One region of the Bacillus sp. EB106-06-01-XG163 genome, then DNA from elsewhere that is predicted to be linked to it. Evidence: riboswitches for the same ligand, from Rfam matches in the RefSeq annotation. Region 1 holds a riboswitch; each other region holds the start of a gene.
What was found. Region 1 has a riboswitch for thiamine pyrophosphate ahead of thiC (phosphomethylpyrimidine synthase ThiC). Riboswitches for the same ligand answer to the same signal wherever they lie in the genome.
Positions count from the first base shown of each region.

Region 2: it holds a riboswitch for thiamine pyrophosphate, as region 1 does, so the genes downstream of both, AC3WTF_RS06005 (ECF transporter S component) here and thiC (phosphomethylpyrimidine synthase ThiC) in region 1, are expected to answer to the same signal.
Region 3: it holds a riboswitch for thiamine pyrophosphate, as region 1 does, so the genes downstream of both, AC3WTF_RS01620 (acetylornithine deacetylase) here and thiC (phosphomethylpyrimidine synthase ThiC) in region 1, are expected to answer to the same signal.

Region 1 covers NZ_JBYTDS010000014.1:114,264-119,688, forward strand. The annotation lists gene AC3WTF_RS15975 (FbpB family small basic protein) at 1-63, opposite strand, end outside; gene AC3WTF_RS15980 (FAD-binding oxidoreductase) at 322-1,677, shown strand; gene thiC (phosphomethylpyrimidine synthase ThiC) at 1,718-3,490, opposite strand; TPP riboswitch at 3,612-3,722, opposite strand; gene AC3WTF_RS15990 (Type 1 glutamine amidotransferase-like domain-containing protein) at 3,772-4,470, opposite strand; gene AC3WTF_RS15995 (Na+/H+ antiporter NhaC family protein) at 4,556-5,425, opposite strand, start outside.
Region 2 covers NZ_JBYTDS010000004.1:31,118-36,542, forward strand. The annotation lists gene mgtE (magnesium transporter) at 1-1,192, opposite strand, end outside; M-box (ykoK) riboswitch at 1,427-1,592, opposite strand; gene AC3WTF_RS05995 (transcriptional regulator SplA domain-containing protein) at 1,699-1,836, opposite strand; gene AC3WTF_RS06000 (glycoside hydrolase family 18 protein) at 1,925-3,187, opposite strand; TPP riboswitch at 3,336-3,449, shown strand; gene AC3WTF_RS06005 (ECF transporter S component) at 3,629-4,228, shown strand; gene AC3WTF_RS06010 (ABC transporter ATP-binding protein) at 4,215-5,425, shown strand, end outside.
Region 3 covers NZ_JBYTDS010000001.1:408,887-414,311, forward strand. The annotation lists gene AC3WTF_RS01605 (YggS family pyridoxal phosphate-dependent enzyme) at 1-64, opposite strand, end outside; gene pgeF (peptidoglycan editing factor PgeF) at 69-905, opposite strand; gene AC3WTF_RS01615 (YlmC/YmxH family sporulation protein) at 1,060-1,311, opposite strand; gene AC3WTF_RS01620 (acetylornithine deacetylase) at 1,372-2,652, opposite strand; TPP riboswitch at 2,729-2,833, opposite strand; gene AC3WTF_RS01625 (ABC transporter ATP-binding protein) at 2,838-3,635, opposite strand; gene sigG (RNA polymerase sporulation sigma factor SigG) at 3,764-4,546, opposite strand; gene sigE (RNA polymerase sporulation sigma factor SigE) at 4,687-5,406, opposite strand.

The sequences.
Region 1 (5,425 bases):
TTTTCTGTACTTTTTTCGTTTTTTGCTCTTTTTGCGCACATGTGATACCTTTTTTAACGCCACTTTTCATCCCTCCGCTTTTCATTTCATTCATGACTTTCACGCAAAAAAGGCCCTTATCTGTTTAAAAGATAAGAGCCTTCGGTGATCCGATCAGCCATTGTTTGGAAATATGTAATGATTATGTTAATTCATACATTCCCTACCTGTCAACTACAATTTAAAATATCGTTTCCTTCCGGGGGTTTTCCTCATACACTCTCTCATTTTTCCGCATATGCTAGAAAACATAGCAGATTACAAGTGAAAGTGAGTGAGAATGTGGAAAAGACAACATTGACCGGTCGCATCGTCAAAAAAGATGACCCGGACTATAATGCTGCGAGAACCAATATCAATTTAAGCCTGCAAAGATATCCAGACATCATTGTGTTTTGTCAAAACAAACATGACGCCCTCAATGCGGTGAGATGGGCGCGTGAGAACAATGTGCCTTTCCGTATCAGAGGCGGAAGACACAGCTACGAAAACTTTTCTCTGTTAAATGACGGACTAGTCATTGATCTCAGTGAAATGAAGAAAATAAGAGTAAATGAGGATAAGCGGCTGGTCTCGATTGAAGCGGGAGCCGAATTGGGGGAAGTCTACCGGACACTCTGGCGGTACGGCTTGACCCTTCCTGCGGGAACCATTGCGAATGTGGGAATCACGGGGCTGACGCTCGGGGGAGGAATCGGATATTTAACAAGGACAGCCGGACTTACTTGCGATCGTCTCCTCCAGCTCGAAATGATCATAGCGGACGAAAAAACAGGTGCTGACTTGATCACAGTCAACCGTTCAAAGCACTCTGATCTATTTTGGGCGTCTCAGGGAGGAGGGGGAGGCAACTTCGGCATTGTCACATCCATGATGTTTAAAGCCGTGCCGATCTCGTGCGTGTCTGTTTTTTCTGTCACTTGGGGCTGGGATGATTTTGAGGAAGTATTTAACACATGGCAGCGCTGGGCTCCATTTACAGACAACCGGCTTACCTCATCAATTCAGTTTTGGCCTAAGGAAGTCAACCGCATAGAAGCGCTCGGTCAATTTACCGGGACAAAGGATGAGCTGAAAGAACTGTTGGCTCCGTTAATGAAAGCGGGAAAACCGGCAAGCGGCATGGTCAAGACAGTGCCATTTATTAAGGCGGCAGCCTTTTTTAACAGCCCGGGAGGCAATCAGCCGCAAAAGATGAAGCGGTCAGGATCCTTTATTGAAAAACCATTATCAACACGCGCGATTTCCACTTTAAAGCGCTATTTAGAGCACGCTCCGAACGAAAACGCCAGTGTCTGGCAGCAGTCTCTCGGCGGGGCGGCCGGACGGATCGCTCCGGACCAAACGGCATTCTACTATCGCAACGCAATCATTGCCCAAGAATATATAACAACTTGGACATCTGCTGAAGAAGAAAGACAAAATGTCCGCTGGATTGAAGGACTGAGAACGTCCCTATCAAGAGAAACGATGGGAGATTACGTGAATTGGCCTGATAGAGAAATCAGAAACTGGCTGCAAACGTATTACGGAGAAAATGTTCACCGCCTCCGTCAAGTCAAAACGAAATACGATCCGGAAAATATATTCCGCTTTGAGCAGAGCATTCCGCCGCTTCGCCGTTCACCGTTTTTCTAAAAAAGATGAAGATGGGCAAACTCCATCCTCATCTTTTCTTTTATTGATATAAGCGGCTTCCCTTCTCTGCAAACTCTTTTGCTTTTTCTTTCAGTCCTTCGTTGACGGCCTCGTCTTCAGTAAGTCCGTTTTCCTTCGCATAATCACGAATATCCTGAGAAATTCTCATACTGCAGAACTTCGGACCGCACATCGAACAGAAGTGAGCCGTTTTTGCGCCTTCAGCCGGCAGCGTTTCATCATGATATTCCATTGCTCTTTCAGGATCAAGCGACAAATGAAATTGATCACGCCACCGGAATTCAAACCGCGCCTTAGACAGAGCATCGTCACGGATCTGTGCACCCGGATGCCCTTTAGCAAGGTCTGCGGCATGTGCCGCGATTTTGTACGTAATGACGCCTTCTCTTACATCATCACGATTCGGCAGCCCCAAATGCTCCTTCGGCGTGACATAGCAAAGCATCGCCGTCCCGTACCAGCCGATCATCGCCGCGCCGATTGCTGAAGTAATGTGGTCATAACCCGGAGCGATATCCGTCGTTAATGGCCCGAGCGTGTAAAAAGGCGCCTCTTTACAAATTTCCAGCTGCTTGTCCATGTTTTCCTTAATTTTATGCATCGGCACATGACCCGGTCCTTCGATCATCACTTGCACATCGTGCTTCCACGCAATCTCCGTCAATTCTCCGAGAGTCTCCAATTCCGCAAACTGCGCTTCATCATTGGCATCCGCAATCGAACCGGGGCGAAGCCCGTCACCAAGAGAAAAAGCGATATCATAGGTCTTCATGATTTCACAAATTTCTTCAAAATGCGTGTACAGAAAGCTTTCCTGATGATGAGCCAGGCACCATTGCGCCATAATCGCCCCCCCGCGGGATACAATTCCCGTCGTGCGTTTAGCCGTTAACGGGACGTAACGAAGCAGTACGCCGGCATGGATGGTGAAATAATCCACGCCCTGCTCCGCCTGCTCAATCAATGTGTCACGATAAATGTCCCACGTTAAATCCTCGGCAATGCCATTTACTTTTTCAAGCGCCTGATAAATCGGCACCGTCCCCACAGGCACGGGACAGTTGCGGATAATCCATTCACGCGTCGTATGAATGTCTTTTCCCGTGGATAAGTCCATCATCGTATCGGCGCCCCAGCGAATCGCCCACGTCATTTTTTCGACTTCTTCTTCGATAGAAGATGTAACAGCCGAGTTGCCGATATTGGCATTAATTTTCACATGAAAATTCCGGCCGATAATCATCGGCTCGCTTTCCGGGTGGTTGACGTTAGAAGGAATAATCGCCCGGCCGCTGGCTACCTCGTCTCTGACAAATTCGGGAGACACATGCTCACGTATTGCGATAAACTCCATTTCAGGCGTAATGATGCCTTTTCTCGCATAATGCAATTGTGTTACATTTTTCCCCGGCTTGGCCCGAAGCGGTTTCCGCTGTAGGCCGGGGTATTCAGCGGCACGGCCCTCTTTTTTATAACCGTTGTCTTCAGGTCTCACGGTCCGGCCATTATATTCTTCTACATCTCCGCGCCCGGTAATCCACTTTGTGCGGAGCGCCCCCAGCCCTTCATGAATATCAATCTGTACATCCGGGTCTGTATACGGCCCGCTCGTATCATAAACACGGACCGGCGCATTCTCCTCTTCCCCGAATGCCCCCGTAGTCGCACTCAGGCTGATTTCCCGCATCGGCACTCGTATAGCGGGCGAAGAACCTTCTGCATAAACCTTTTTACTGCCGGAAAAACTCGACATAATGGAAATGTTCGCTTGCTGTACTGATTGATTTTGCATACAAATCTCTCCTTTATCATTTGAATAACAGAACCAAGCTCAGCACCAGCACAAAAAAACCGGGTTCAAAGAAGAACCCGGTTTTGCAGTCAGAAAGAAACTATTATTGTTTTCATCAACAATAATAAAACCTTTACTTCCCCACGCTGGTACGAACCAGATCAGGTCCAAAGGGTTAAGAAGCCGCCGCTTCTCTCTCAGCCCGCTCAGACGGGCACCCCCAGTAACTATTGATTTCGCTCTCATCGTAACATAAGTTGTGTACAAAAAAAAGCATATTATCAAAATTCAGATAACGGAACAGTCATAAGCTCTGTTTCCCGAACGCCTTTTTCGGTATTAAAAACCCGATAACCCTTTGCGGTTTCCCTGGAAGAGACAGCCCGGAACAGCTGACCGTCTTTATAATGAAGCGCAGCGCCGTCATCAGCGGCATAGCCCTCCCTGAGTTTCTTTTCTGAAATCAGACGGTGATACACCGGCCGGCGCTCCGCTTCTCCGTCATAGTGCGGACAAAAGCTTCCCCGCAAAAATCCTAAAGCTCTTAACTCTCTCAAATCTCCAGCTGAATCCGTCAATCCTTCTTCATACCAGCAAATCGCCCCGGCGCTGAGACCCGCCAACATGATGCCGTTTTCCCAAGCCTCACGAAGAATAAGGTCAATCCCCCACTCTTTCCATAAGACAAGCATATTACGCGTATTTCCGCCGCCGACATATATAATATCTTTCTTCATGAGAAAGGATCTGAGATCAGAACCCGGCGGTTTAAACAACGACAAGTGATCCGGCTCACACCGCAGCTTTTGAAAGGCCTGATAAAACCTGCCGATATAATTCTCCGAATCTCCGCTTGCCGTCGGCAAAAAACAAATTTTCGGCTTTGACCGCGCCGACTGCTCTAAAATATACTGATCCAGCACAAGATGATCCGGCTCCATGGAAAAGCCCCCGCCGCCCATTGCAATAATCTGCTTCAATGTCATCACCTCTTTTTTCCTCTAGTATAACAGCTCATAAAAAGGCGTTATCCCCATTTCGGATACCGCCTTTAAAAGCTATTTGTTATCTGAAAAATGAAAACACACCGTATAACACAACGGAGATCCCCGCGGCGATAAGCGCCGGAACAAGCTTCGAACGGGCATACTTCACAACATCGATCCCCAACACCGTACAGGTTGTCACCGTATTATCACTGAGAGGAGAAGCAAATGCTCCAAATGTTCCGCTCGCAAACACGGCCCCGATCGCTAATAATAAACTGGTATGTGACTGAACCGCCAGCGTTACGCCGAGCGGCATTAAAAGCCCCCAAGTCCCCCAGGATGACCCGATAAAATAGGATATAACAGCCCCCAGTATAAAAAGAGACGGCGCAATAAACATATGAGGGATCCATGACGTTAAATGAGAAGTAACATATTCCGAGAATCCCAGATCTTCAGATACTGCTGTTACGGCCCAAATCAGCGATAACATAATAATAACGTTGACCAATTCGTTTCCGCCCTTAATAAAATGGGTAACAAGCTCGCCTGCATGAAAACGCTGAAACATAAAAAGAGCAAATGCTGCAATAACCGCTGCCAATAATGCGGTTAACATGACGCCAAGCATATCGCTTTTGATAAAAGCATTCAAAAACCCTTGAGCTTTAGAATGGCCGTCCCACCAGCTGAGAAAGAGTGTTAATAGCAAAAACAGCCCGATCGGAATGATTAAATTCCAAGGCCGAATCGGTGTTTCCTTAATATAAGCACGGTGCGCCGAATCCAGCTCCTCCTGCTGGTCAGCATGCTCATCACTTTCGAACATTCCCGTATGTCCACCGTGAATATCTGAGATCCTCCCTGTTTCCATGTTGAATGAACCTGAGCCTTTTGAAAGCAACACACCGCTGTTCCGCGGAATCGGTTCCGTATTTTTGTTAAG
Region 2 (5,425 bases), on a different contig from region 1:
TTGCAAGCAGCGATGAACCGACGACAAAACCGAGCGTTAAGTCTTTCTGCCAGACGGTTGCGACAATCGTAATCGCGATCGCACAGACGATGCCGATGTAGATACCGGTTCTTAATTCACGGAAAATCAGTTTAAAGATGGTTTTTTTATTCATTTCTTCTTTAGCCAGTCCTCTGATGACGACGGCGAGTGACTGTGTGCCTGTATTACCCGTCGTTCCCGCGATCATCGGCATGAAAAACGCGAGGGCGACTACTTTTTGCAATGTATCTTCAAAATAATTCAGAATGCTTCCGGAAATCAATCCGATAAACAAAAGCAGAATGAGCCACGGCAAACGGCGGTACGCCGCAACGTACGCTTTCGTATCAAATGTAATCGCCTTACCGGAGGCTGCGAATTTTTCGTAATCTTCATCGGCTTCTTTAATCACGACGTCAATAATATCATCGACAGTGACAATACCGACAAGCACATGATTTTCTTCCACGATCGGAATGGCTAAAAAGTCATACCGCTGGATCAGCCTGGCGACTTCTTCCTGGTCTTGGAGCACCCCGGCCGAGATGACACGTGTAAACATGAGATCCTGCACTTTATCGTCAGGCTCGCCGAGAATTAAATCTCTGTATGAGAGCACTCCGACAAGCTGCTTGCTGTCATTAATCACGTACAAATAATTTATTGATTCTGCGATTTCTGCAAAGCTTTTCAGCTTCACGACCGCATCTTTTACTGTATAATGCTGCGGAATCCAGACGAAGCGGTTCGTCATCATCCGTCCCGCCGATTCTTGCGGATAGTTCATCAAAAGCTGCACGGCCTTTGATTCCTCAGCCTCCATGCTGGATAAAAGCTGTTCTTTCAGTTCTTCATCCATCTCTTCCAGCAATGCGGCGAGATCGTCGTTATCCATTTTATTCATTGCGAGAGTGGCTTTCGTTTTACCGACTTTATGCAAAACGGCAAGCTGAAATTCCCGCTCCAGCTCTCCGATCATGTCGGTGATGTCATCAACCGTCATATATGACAGATAACGGGCCCGGTGCTTTTCCGGCATTTCTTTAAACAAAAATGCCATGTCATAGGGCTGAAGCTCATCTATCATGTTTCGGAATTCTTTTATTTTTCCGTCCCGCAATAAAATGATAATGCGTAATATGAGTTCGTCATAGGTCATGTTTTGGACCATCGGGACTCGTACCTCCTTTACGGAGACGCGCCGTCCGTCAAGGGAAGTGCGGCGGTTTGTCTCCTCATCATGTCGTCACTGGTTATCTGGCTGTATATGGGTACTTCTTCTGACATACTCGAATGGGGAGAATCCATACTCCGCACCTCCTTATCATGCTCAGTCGTGTACGTTTTGAGGCATAAAAAAAACCTTCTGATATGAAGGCGAAAACAAGCACGGCAAATAAACGTGCGGGGCCTCCAATCGTAGAGCTTTAGCACTGTATGGCATAGGACAGCCATCCAGCTGCGTTAAGAATCACCTTATGTCGATGATTCCTGTTGACCCATTGGCGTCTTTGGACATTTTTGGGCAGCAGCGTATCTCCATACAGGAGCCTCACCTAACGAAGTTCTTATTTGAATTGACACACTGAGATTACAGAAAAAAAAGGAATGTGTCAACCTTAAATTTGTGATTTCAGCACATACCTATAAAATAAACGGAATAAAGGCATAAAGCCCTTATTCCGGCAAATCGCTTTCATCCTCTTCTGAAAGGAAATGATAGGATTCATGCAGCATGAGCGCGTACTCCCCTTCTTTTGTCGGATGCGGTACATACTCAGCCTCGTTGATATACTGCTCTTCCCTTTTCTTCATATGACAGACCTCCTGTTCAATTTTAGATTGTCCAAAAGAAGACCCGTTATCATAGGAAAAAAAATTACTTGCGTAGCGGGACATGCAGCTATATTTTTCGGATCGTGAAAAAGTTCCTAAGCAGCCACGGGCCCGGTTTGAAACCGAGCGTTAATTGCCACGCGCCGATCGCCTGCAGTCCGAACTCCCGGACGAGAACCATTTTTTCACTCATGCTCCGCACATCCTCAAACCACACTTCATGCGTTCTTCCATTTTCATCAGTATACCGGAAGTAAGGGGAACGCTCCTGCTGGGAATAACGGATCACTGATTGGTGCTTCATGGCCGTTTCCATGGCGCGCTGATTGGAGATGGCGGATCCGATCGTTCCGGGACGGTACGGAATCACCCAATCATACCCGTATAGCGGAACACCGAGAATCACTTTTCTTCTCGGCACCCTGCTGATGGCAAAATTGATCGTTTGCCTGACCTCTGTCAAAGGCGCCACGGGTCCCGGCTCACTGCCGGCGTGGTGCCAGTCGTACGCCATAATGAACATATAATCGACCACGGCTCCGATTCCGCCGTAATCATATCCCCTCAGCCACGGCACTGCATCACTTGTTTTCGCCGGAACCGATATCGTTAACGCGAGCTGATGCTCTGAAAGCCGGGTTTTTAACTGCCGGAGAAATCCTGTGAAGAGGTCCCTGTCAGCTTCTCTGACCCGTTCAAAATCAATATTTACACCGCCGTATCCCTTTCTTACGGTTAAGGAGACGATATTGTTGACGAGATTCGTTCTTGCCGTCGGATTTTGCAGCACTTGATGGGCTAATTCCGGACTGAATCCCCCTTCTGTCAGATTCGTAATGACGGCAAGCGGACGCACTCTGTTCTGCCATGTGGTTTCTATTGCGGTTCTGTCGTTTAAATCGTTAATGATATCTCCATTCGGGCCAAAATGATATTCAAACAAAGAAATCGCCGAAGAATACGGCGCAAAATCATTAATTAGCTCTCTATCCGCTTCAGGCGTCCGAATGACATAAAATTGCAGGGTTCCCGCAAGATAGTTAGAGATATCAGGAATCTTCACTTTCATACCCGCCCGCAGCCGGTTCGGCGGAATATCCGGGTTTGCCTGCATCAGCTGCATCTGCGGCACATAAGCCTTACCTGCGATAACGGCATACGTATCATTCGGCTGAACCGTATATTCATTAAGAGGGATTAAAAGCGCCTGCCCCGGAACGATATTCGTTTCCTCAAGCCCGTTGACGCTTCTGATGCTGTCAACAGGGTATCCGTACTTTCTGCTGATGGAAAATAACGAGTCACCAGACTGCACTGTATGAACAAACATAGATGTCCTCCGTTTCCTTTTGATCAAAAGGGCTCTACTTATCTTTATGAATGATCATCCGGTCCGATTCCAAACTCTGTTTGAAGAAAGGCTGTTTACAAATCAGACATGATCAACTATGATGATGTCATCATAAAAAACTGTATAGGAAACGCACTAGGGGTGCTGTTATCGGCTGAGATAAAACATGCGGCAGGCGTGTTTTGATCCCTTATAACCCGATCTGGATAATACCAGCGTGGGGAAGTGCAGATTGACCGGAGCGCAGGGTTTTTCCCCATGCGTTTTCGTTCTGCTGCTGCATATTCCCTCGGATATGCAGTTTTTTATTTTTCATTAAAAAACGGGGGAGGACACCGCAATATGAAACTGAATATGAACCGCCTGTAAAATCATCTCTTTCATACATACGACTATCCGATAAGAAAGCAGGAGATCACAATGAAAAATTGGAAAATGAGAGAAATTGTCGTCATGTCCGTCATCAGTGTTGTATTTGCTGTCATTTATTTAGTATCAACTCATGCAAGCAATATAGCGGCAGGGTTTTTCGGCCGGATGAGCTATGAACCGATTTACGGTATCTGGTTTATCGTCTCGGTAATTGCCGCGTACATTATTCAAAAACCGGGAGCGGCTCTCGTTTCTGAAATCATCGCCGCTTTTGTGGAGTGCTTACTCGGAAATCCGTCAGGACCGATGGTGATTCTGATCGGGATCGCACAGGGAATCGGTGCGGAAGCGGTCTTTTTTGCGACACGCTGGCGGGTGTATACCCTGCCCGTGCTTCTTTTATCCGGTATGGGGTCTTCTGTGACGAGCTTCATTTATGACTTGTTCGTTTCCGGATACTCTGTTTTGAATCCGGGTTTATTAGCCGTCATGCTTCTCATCCGTCTGATCTCAGGTGCGCTTCTTGCCGGCCTTCTCGGCAAAGCAATCAGTGATGCGCTGGCTTACACAGGGGTGCTGAACGGCATGGCGCTCGGAAAACAATTCAAGAAGAAAAAGAAACAGGTGAACCAAGATGCAGGCATCTGAGCCCCTTCTATCGGCCGGCCGTCTTACCTTTTCTTATGATCAGGATGAAAAGCCGATTCTTCAAAACGTGTCCTTTCAGCTCCGGAAAGGAGAGCGGGCTTTATTGCTCGGGCCGAGCGGATGCGGCAAAAGCTCGCTCGCTCTCTGTTTAAACGGTCTGTACCCGGAAGCATGCGATGGGGTTCAATCGGGAACCGTTTCTTTATACGGAACACCTCTTTCACATCTGACAGAACCCGCCGCCAGATCCATCGGCGTCGTGTTTCAAGATCCGGACCAGCAGTTTTGCATGCTGACGGTTGAAGATGAAATCGCCTTCGGCCTGGAAAATTTGCAATATACAAAAGAAGATATGGACGCAATCATCGATGACGTTTTGGCAAAATTAGAGATCACTCATTTGAAAACGCGAACGATCGCTTCGCTGTCAGGCGGTTCAAAACAAAAAGTGGCGCTTGCCTGTATCATTGCGATGGAACCGGAACTCATTATTTTGGACGAACCGACGGCACAGCTTGATCCATATTCCGCACGTGAATTGGCGCGGCTGATCAAAGATCTTCAAGCAAAAAAAGGCTTCGGCCTTCTCGTTATCGAACATCAGCTTGATCATTGGGCGCCGTGGATGGACAGGACGATTGTCCTTGACGAAACGGGTCAGAAGGTGATGGACGGAGAGACGGACGTTATCTTTGAAACAAAGATTGAAGAGCTGATGCAGCTCGGCATTCCGATTCCGCGTGTGATCTCATTGCAGGAGCACGTCAGCATTCCTTTTACATTGTGTAAAGAAAAGCTGTTTCAAGAATCTGTACCGTCTCTGCCCGAACCCCGGCCCGCCGCGCTTTCGGCAGAAGACGCGCTGAGCGTTCACGAGCTGTCATTCTCAAGAGGGGCAGACGTCATTTTTCAGGATGTGAGCTTTTCCGTAAAAAAAGGTTCAATCACCGCGATTGCCGGCCCTAACGGAACAGGAAAAACAACGCTTCTTTCTGCCGCGGCCAAGCTCATCCGTCCGCTGGGCGGAGACATCAAAATAGACGGCAGACCGATTGATTCCTATTCTGAAAAAGAGCTGCGGCGGCTGATCGGATATGTTTTCCAAAATCCTGAACACCAATTTGTCACAGATTCCGTCATTCAAGAGCTGATGTTCGGTTTTGAAAGCAGCAGAGCCGCAAAGGAGAAAGCTCTTCA
Region 3 (5,425 bases), on a different contig from region 1:
CCGATCTGTTACATGCTTCGTTTATTCTTTCGTTTATATGTCGTAATTGATCAGCAACACGCAAGATCTTACGCCTCCTTCATTCCGATAAAGGACATCATGCGTCCCGTTTTCCCTTTGTCGCGGCGGTGTGAAAAGAATAGTTCACGCTCTCGTTCGGTGCATAAACCGCTGACTGAAATGTTTTCTTCCGGAATGCCGCAATGTATCAGAAGAAGACGGTTGACCTCTTTTAAATCAAGCTGATACTGGCCTTTTTCCGTTTCGCATATGGCGGATTCAGCCGTAAAAGGCAGCGCCCGCACTTCATTGATGACGCGGTCGTCGACTGTATAGCTTCCCGCGCTGATGGACGGACCGATGACAGCCTGAATATCTGTTAAACGGGAGCCTTCTTCGTTTACCCAGCGTTCCGTCATGATGCGTCCGATTTGTTTGACCGTCCCCTTCCATCCGGCATGGGCAGCGCCGATAATGGATTTCACCGGGTCATAAAAATACAAGGGCACACAGTCCGCAAAACAAAGGGCCAAAAAAAGATTCGCATCTTTCGTGTAGAGCCCGTCCGTCCCGCGGAATGCGGAAGAATAGTCTCTCGCTCCTTTTCCTTTATCCCCGGCTGTCACGCGCCGGACGCGGTTTTCATGTGTCTGGTCGGCGAACACCCAGGAATCCAGATCAGTACCGCATAAGGACGCTATGACTTCACGGTTTGTCACAACATCATGAGCTTCGTCCCGGACGTGCAATCCGGTATTTAATGACTCATACGGAGGATTGCTGACCCCGCCGTTTTTCGTTGTGAATCCGGCGATGACCTTTGTGTTAAGCTGATTCACACAGTTCCAGTCTTCTATCATGAGTGCCGAGGGGGTGGTAAGACTAAACGGGTGATATGTATTCATGGAGATCCAACCTTTCGACAAACATTAAAAAAGCGTAATTTCCCACTCATTTTAACACAATTTTAAGCATACGTTTAGCGGCTGATTGAAAAATGAGATAAATAAATGTGCCGGAAACATTGAGATTTCCGGCTTTTTACAAGTAAAGGGAGGATTACGCTCCCCCCTTTGGTTCGTTTACACGCACTAAGATGACATCTTCCCCAATTTTAACTATATTTCGCCAAGGAATGATCATTTCCTCTTCTTTTCCGAAAAAACCGAGAACTTTTCCGCTGCCGCCTAAAATAATCGCCTGAATTTTTCCCGTTGTCACGTTAATATCAATATCACCGATGCTTCCGAGTTTTTTTCCGTTCGACACGTTTACCACATCTTTTATTTGAAATTCAGATATGCTGATCATGCGTATCACGCCCTTTGCCCGTTCTTTTTCCTATTATATGAACGGCCGGGCTGAACCTTGTCACATCGGGCAATCTTTTTTGCGGCTGCACCAGGCGAGGATAAATCTCAGCATAATTTTCGTATAGTCCATAAGCTCATCAACGGACACTTCCTCGTTTACGGAGTGGGCGTTTTTTAAATCGCCGGGACCGTATATGACGCTCGGAATCCCGGCATGATAAAGCCACCCTCCGTCAGTTACGGTTTGGGAAACATCAATGACGGGCTCCTGTTTTCTGACGGCTGAGTGTGATGCAGCCAAGACAGAAACTGCCGGATGATCCGGGTCGATTTCCAGCGCCGGGAACACCTCTCCTCTGTCTTCAATCATCGAAGATCCGCCCCATTTGAACACCGGCCTGTTTTCTTTGAGCCACAGATCACTGTCAGCGACACGATTAATATAGTCTTCGATTTCTGCGGCTGCTTGTTCGTGCGTTTCGTTCGGATAAAAGTGGACGGTGATCCATAACCGGCATTCATCGGCGACAAACGCTGCGTGTCTTCCGCCTTCAATGACGGCAGGGTTGATCGTATTGGTGCCGGGCGCAAAACCGGGATAGCTTTTCGTTACCGCCCAGTGGCGCTCCAGCTCTCCCAAGGCAGCGATGATTTTCGCCATTTTTTCGATGGCGCTCGCTCCGAATGTGCCTCCGCCCGCATGAATCATATTGCGCCTCATGCCGTCATGAAATGTTTGTTTGCTTTTCAATTCTATCCAGCCGGTGATGACACCGCCCTGCCCTTGAATATGCAGGCTGCTCGTATCCGCGACAACCGCAAAATCCGCGTGATAGCCGCGTTTGCAGCATTCCAGCGTCCCCGCCTCACCGACTTCTTCTCCGATTACAGACTGTACAATGAGGTCGCCCGGAAGCTCAATGCCGGCATCATGGATCAGCTTCAGAGAGAAGAGAACACACGCCAAACCCCCTTTCATATCAGCGGCGCCCCTTCCGATCAGCATGCCATCTTTTACGTGCGGCTGAAACGGGTCAGAGTGCCAGTCTTCGCCCCCGGCTTCTGCCACATCAATGTGTCCGTTTAAAATCAGGCTTTGATGCCTGCTTGAATCTGTCCCTTTTAAAACACCGACTACATTCGGGTCTTCCGGATACACATCCCACATATCGACCGAGCAGCCCGTTTCTTTTAAAAAGCCGGCCACCCACTTTTGGGCTTCTGCCGTATTTCTTGCTGGCGGGGCCGGAGTCGGAAAGGCTATCAATCTTTCAGCAATATGTATGAAGTCGTGCCGCCGTTTCTCCGCCTGGTGTAACAGCATATCAATCTGATGCATTGGAAATCTCCCCTTTGGCTGTATCAAAAAAACCGTTTCATTCATGAAATGAAACGGGTAAAAAACGGGTCTTCCTCCGCTTTTTTCACCGCTTCCCTCCGCCGGCATGATCCGGATCCGGTCCTTTAAGGGTTGAGACAACGTCTCTCTCAGCCGCATGGCAGCACCCCCAGGGTGAATTTATGTTATTTTACGGATGATGCCTCTTTTGCACGTGTTAAAAACGGGCGGCCATTGTTCCATAAGACATTGACAGGCATATCGAAAAACGCTGTAAGCCGCTCGTCAGAAAGCATGTCCCTGATTTTCCCGGAGGCGAACACCTCGCCCTGTTTTAAAAGCAGCGCCTGATCAAATACCGGCAGAATTTCTTCAGCGTGATGGGTGACATAAAGGATGGACGGCGCATTTTCTTTTTCGGCGATCGACGTAATCGTGTCCAGCAGCTGCTCCCTTGCCATAAAATCAAGACCCGTCACGGGTTCGTCCAAAATCAGCAGTTCCGGATCAGCCATAAGCGCCCGCGCAATCAGCGCTCTCTGTCTTTCCCCTTGTGATAATGTTTCATACCGTCTGTCGGCGTAACCGATGGCACCCAAATCCTTCAGAAGACCGATCGCTTTTTCCCTTACCTGCTCACTCGGAGTTTCGTACAGCCCGATTGAGGCGTACGCGCCGCTGAGGGCGATTTCAAAAGCGGAGTCCGCGGCATATAATTTGTGCTGAAGACCTGCCGAAACAAGGCCAATTTTCCTTCTGAGCCTGTCACCGAGCTCTGTTTTGCCGAATTGATGGCCGAGCACCTGCATCTCTCCTGAAGTGGGGAAGTAATAAGAGCATAACATATTCAGCAAAGCCGTTTTTCCGGCTCCGTTTAATCCGTACAGCACCCAATTTTCGTTTTTCTCGACGCGCCAGTTGATATCTTTCAAAATCCATTTCCCGTTTCTTTTTAATGACACACTGTCCAGCTGTAAAATCATTGCAGTTTCCCCCGTTTACTTTGTTTAAATTTTCTAAAAACTTTTACACATTAGAATACATCACTTTTTTGCAAACGTAAACCATCGCATGAAAAAAGCCTTTAAACAAGGTTTAAAGGCTTTTTCCGTTATTGATGGATATTCTTATTCATTTGTTTAATGGCTGCCTTTTCAAGCCTTGAGACCTGAGCTTGGGATATGCCGATTTCTTCAGCGACTTCCATTTGGGTTTTCCCTTGGAAAAAGCGCTTTCGCAAAATCATTTTTTCCCGTTCGTTCAGTCTTCTCATGCCTTCTTTCAGAGCCAGCTCCTCAATCCATTGTGTATCCTTATTGCGCTCATCGCTGATCTGGTCCATCACGTAAATCGGATCGCCGCCGTCATTATAAATCGGCTCAAACAGTGAAACCGGATCCTGGATGGCGTCAAGGGCAAACACAATTTCTTCATGGGGCACTTCAAGAACTTTGGCGATTTCCTCTGCTGTCGGCTCCCTGCTTGTCTCACTGATTAACCGCTCTCTTACTTGAAGCGCTTTATATGCGATATCGCGAAGCGACCTCGAGACGCGGATCGGATTGTTATCCCGCAAATATCTGCGGATTTCTCCGATGATCATCGGTACAGCGTATGTTGAAAACTTAACATTATGGCTTAGGTCAAAATTATCAATGGATTTCATTAGTCCGATGCAGCCGACCTGAAATAAGTCATCAACATACTCTCCTCTGTTGTTAAACCTCTGAATGACGCTTAAGACAAGGCGCAGATTGCCGTTTACAAGCTTTTCCCTCGCTGAATCATCGCCCTCATCCTGTAATTGCCTAAACAGCTTTCTCATCTCTTCATTCTTGAGCACCGGTAATTTGGAGGTATCCACCCCGCAAATTTCGACTTTATTTCTTGACACGTTTTTCCCTCCCACTAGGAGCTGCTGTACAACGTTAAGTATCTCCTCGGGTGGGAAAAATATGCACCGCCATTTTACAGAAATAAACATCCGGCGACGGCAATCCTTGCGGCAGTAAGGGCTGTCAGATGGAAAAAATTTTACACCATTTTGTTAAACTCTTTTCTCAGTCTTTTGATAATCCGCTTTTCGAGCCGGGAGATATAAGATTGTGAAATCCCCATCATGTCGGCTACATCTTTTTGAGTTTTTTCTTCTTCTCCGACAAGCCCGAAACGCAGTTCCATAATCTGCTTTTCTCTTTCGTTTAATTGCTCAAGCGCTTTTTTCAAAAGTTTTTTATCCACATTGGCTTCAATGTCTTTTGTAATAATATCATCATCTGTGCCGAGCACATCCGAAAGCAGCAGCTCGTTTCCGTCCCAATCAATATTCAGCGGTTCATCAAAGGACACCTCTGAACGGATTTTATTGTTTCGGCGCAAGTACATTAAAATTTCGTTTTCGATACATCGCGACGCGTAGGTGGCGAGTTTGATTTTCTTTTCCGGATTAAAAGTGTTTACCGCTTTGATCAAACCGATGGTGCCGATGCTGATTAAGTCCTCGATGTTGATGCCGGTATTTTCGAATTTGCGGGCAATGTAAACGACAAGACGTAAGTTTCTCTCAATCAGGATGGCCCGCGCCGCCTGATCCCCGCTCGGCAGCTTTAATAAGAGCACCTGCTCCTCTTCTTTAGACAAAGGCGGCGGCAGCGCCTCGCTTCCTCCTATGTAATACACTTCATCGCTTTTCAGTCCGAGTTTCATCAGCCATTTATACCACAAATATGTCAGACGCAGCTTAAGTTTTTTCATCTTCCTCCCCCTTCTAAAT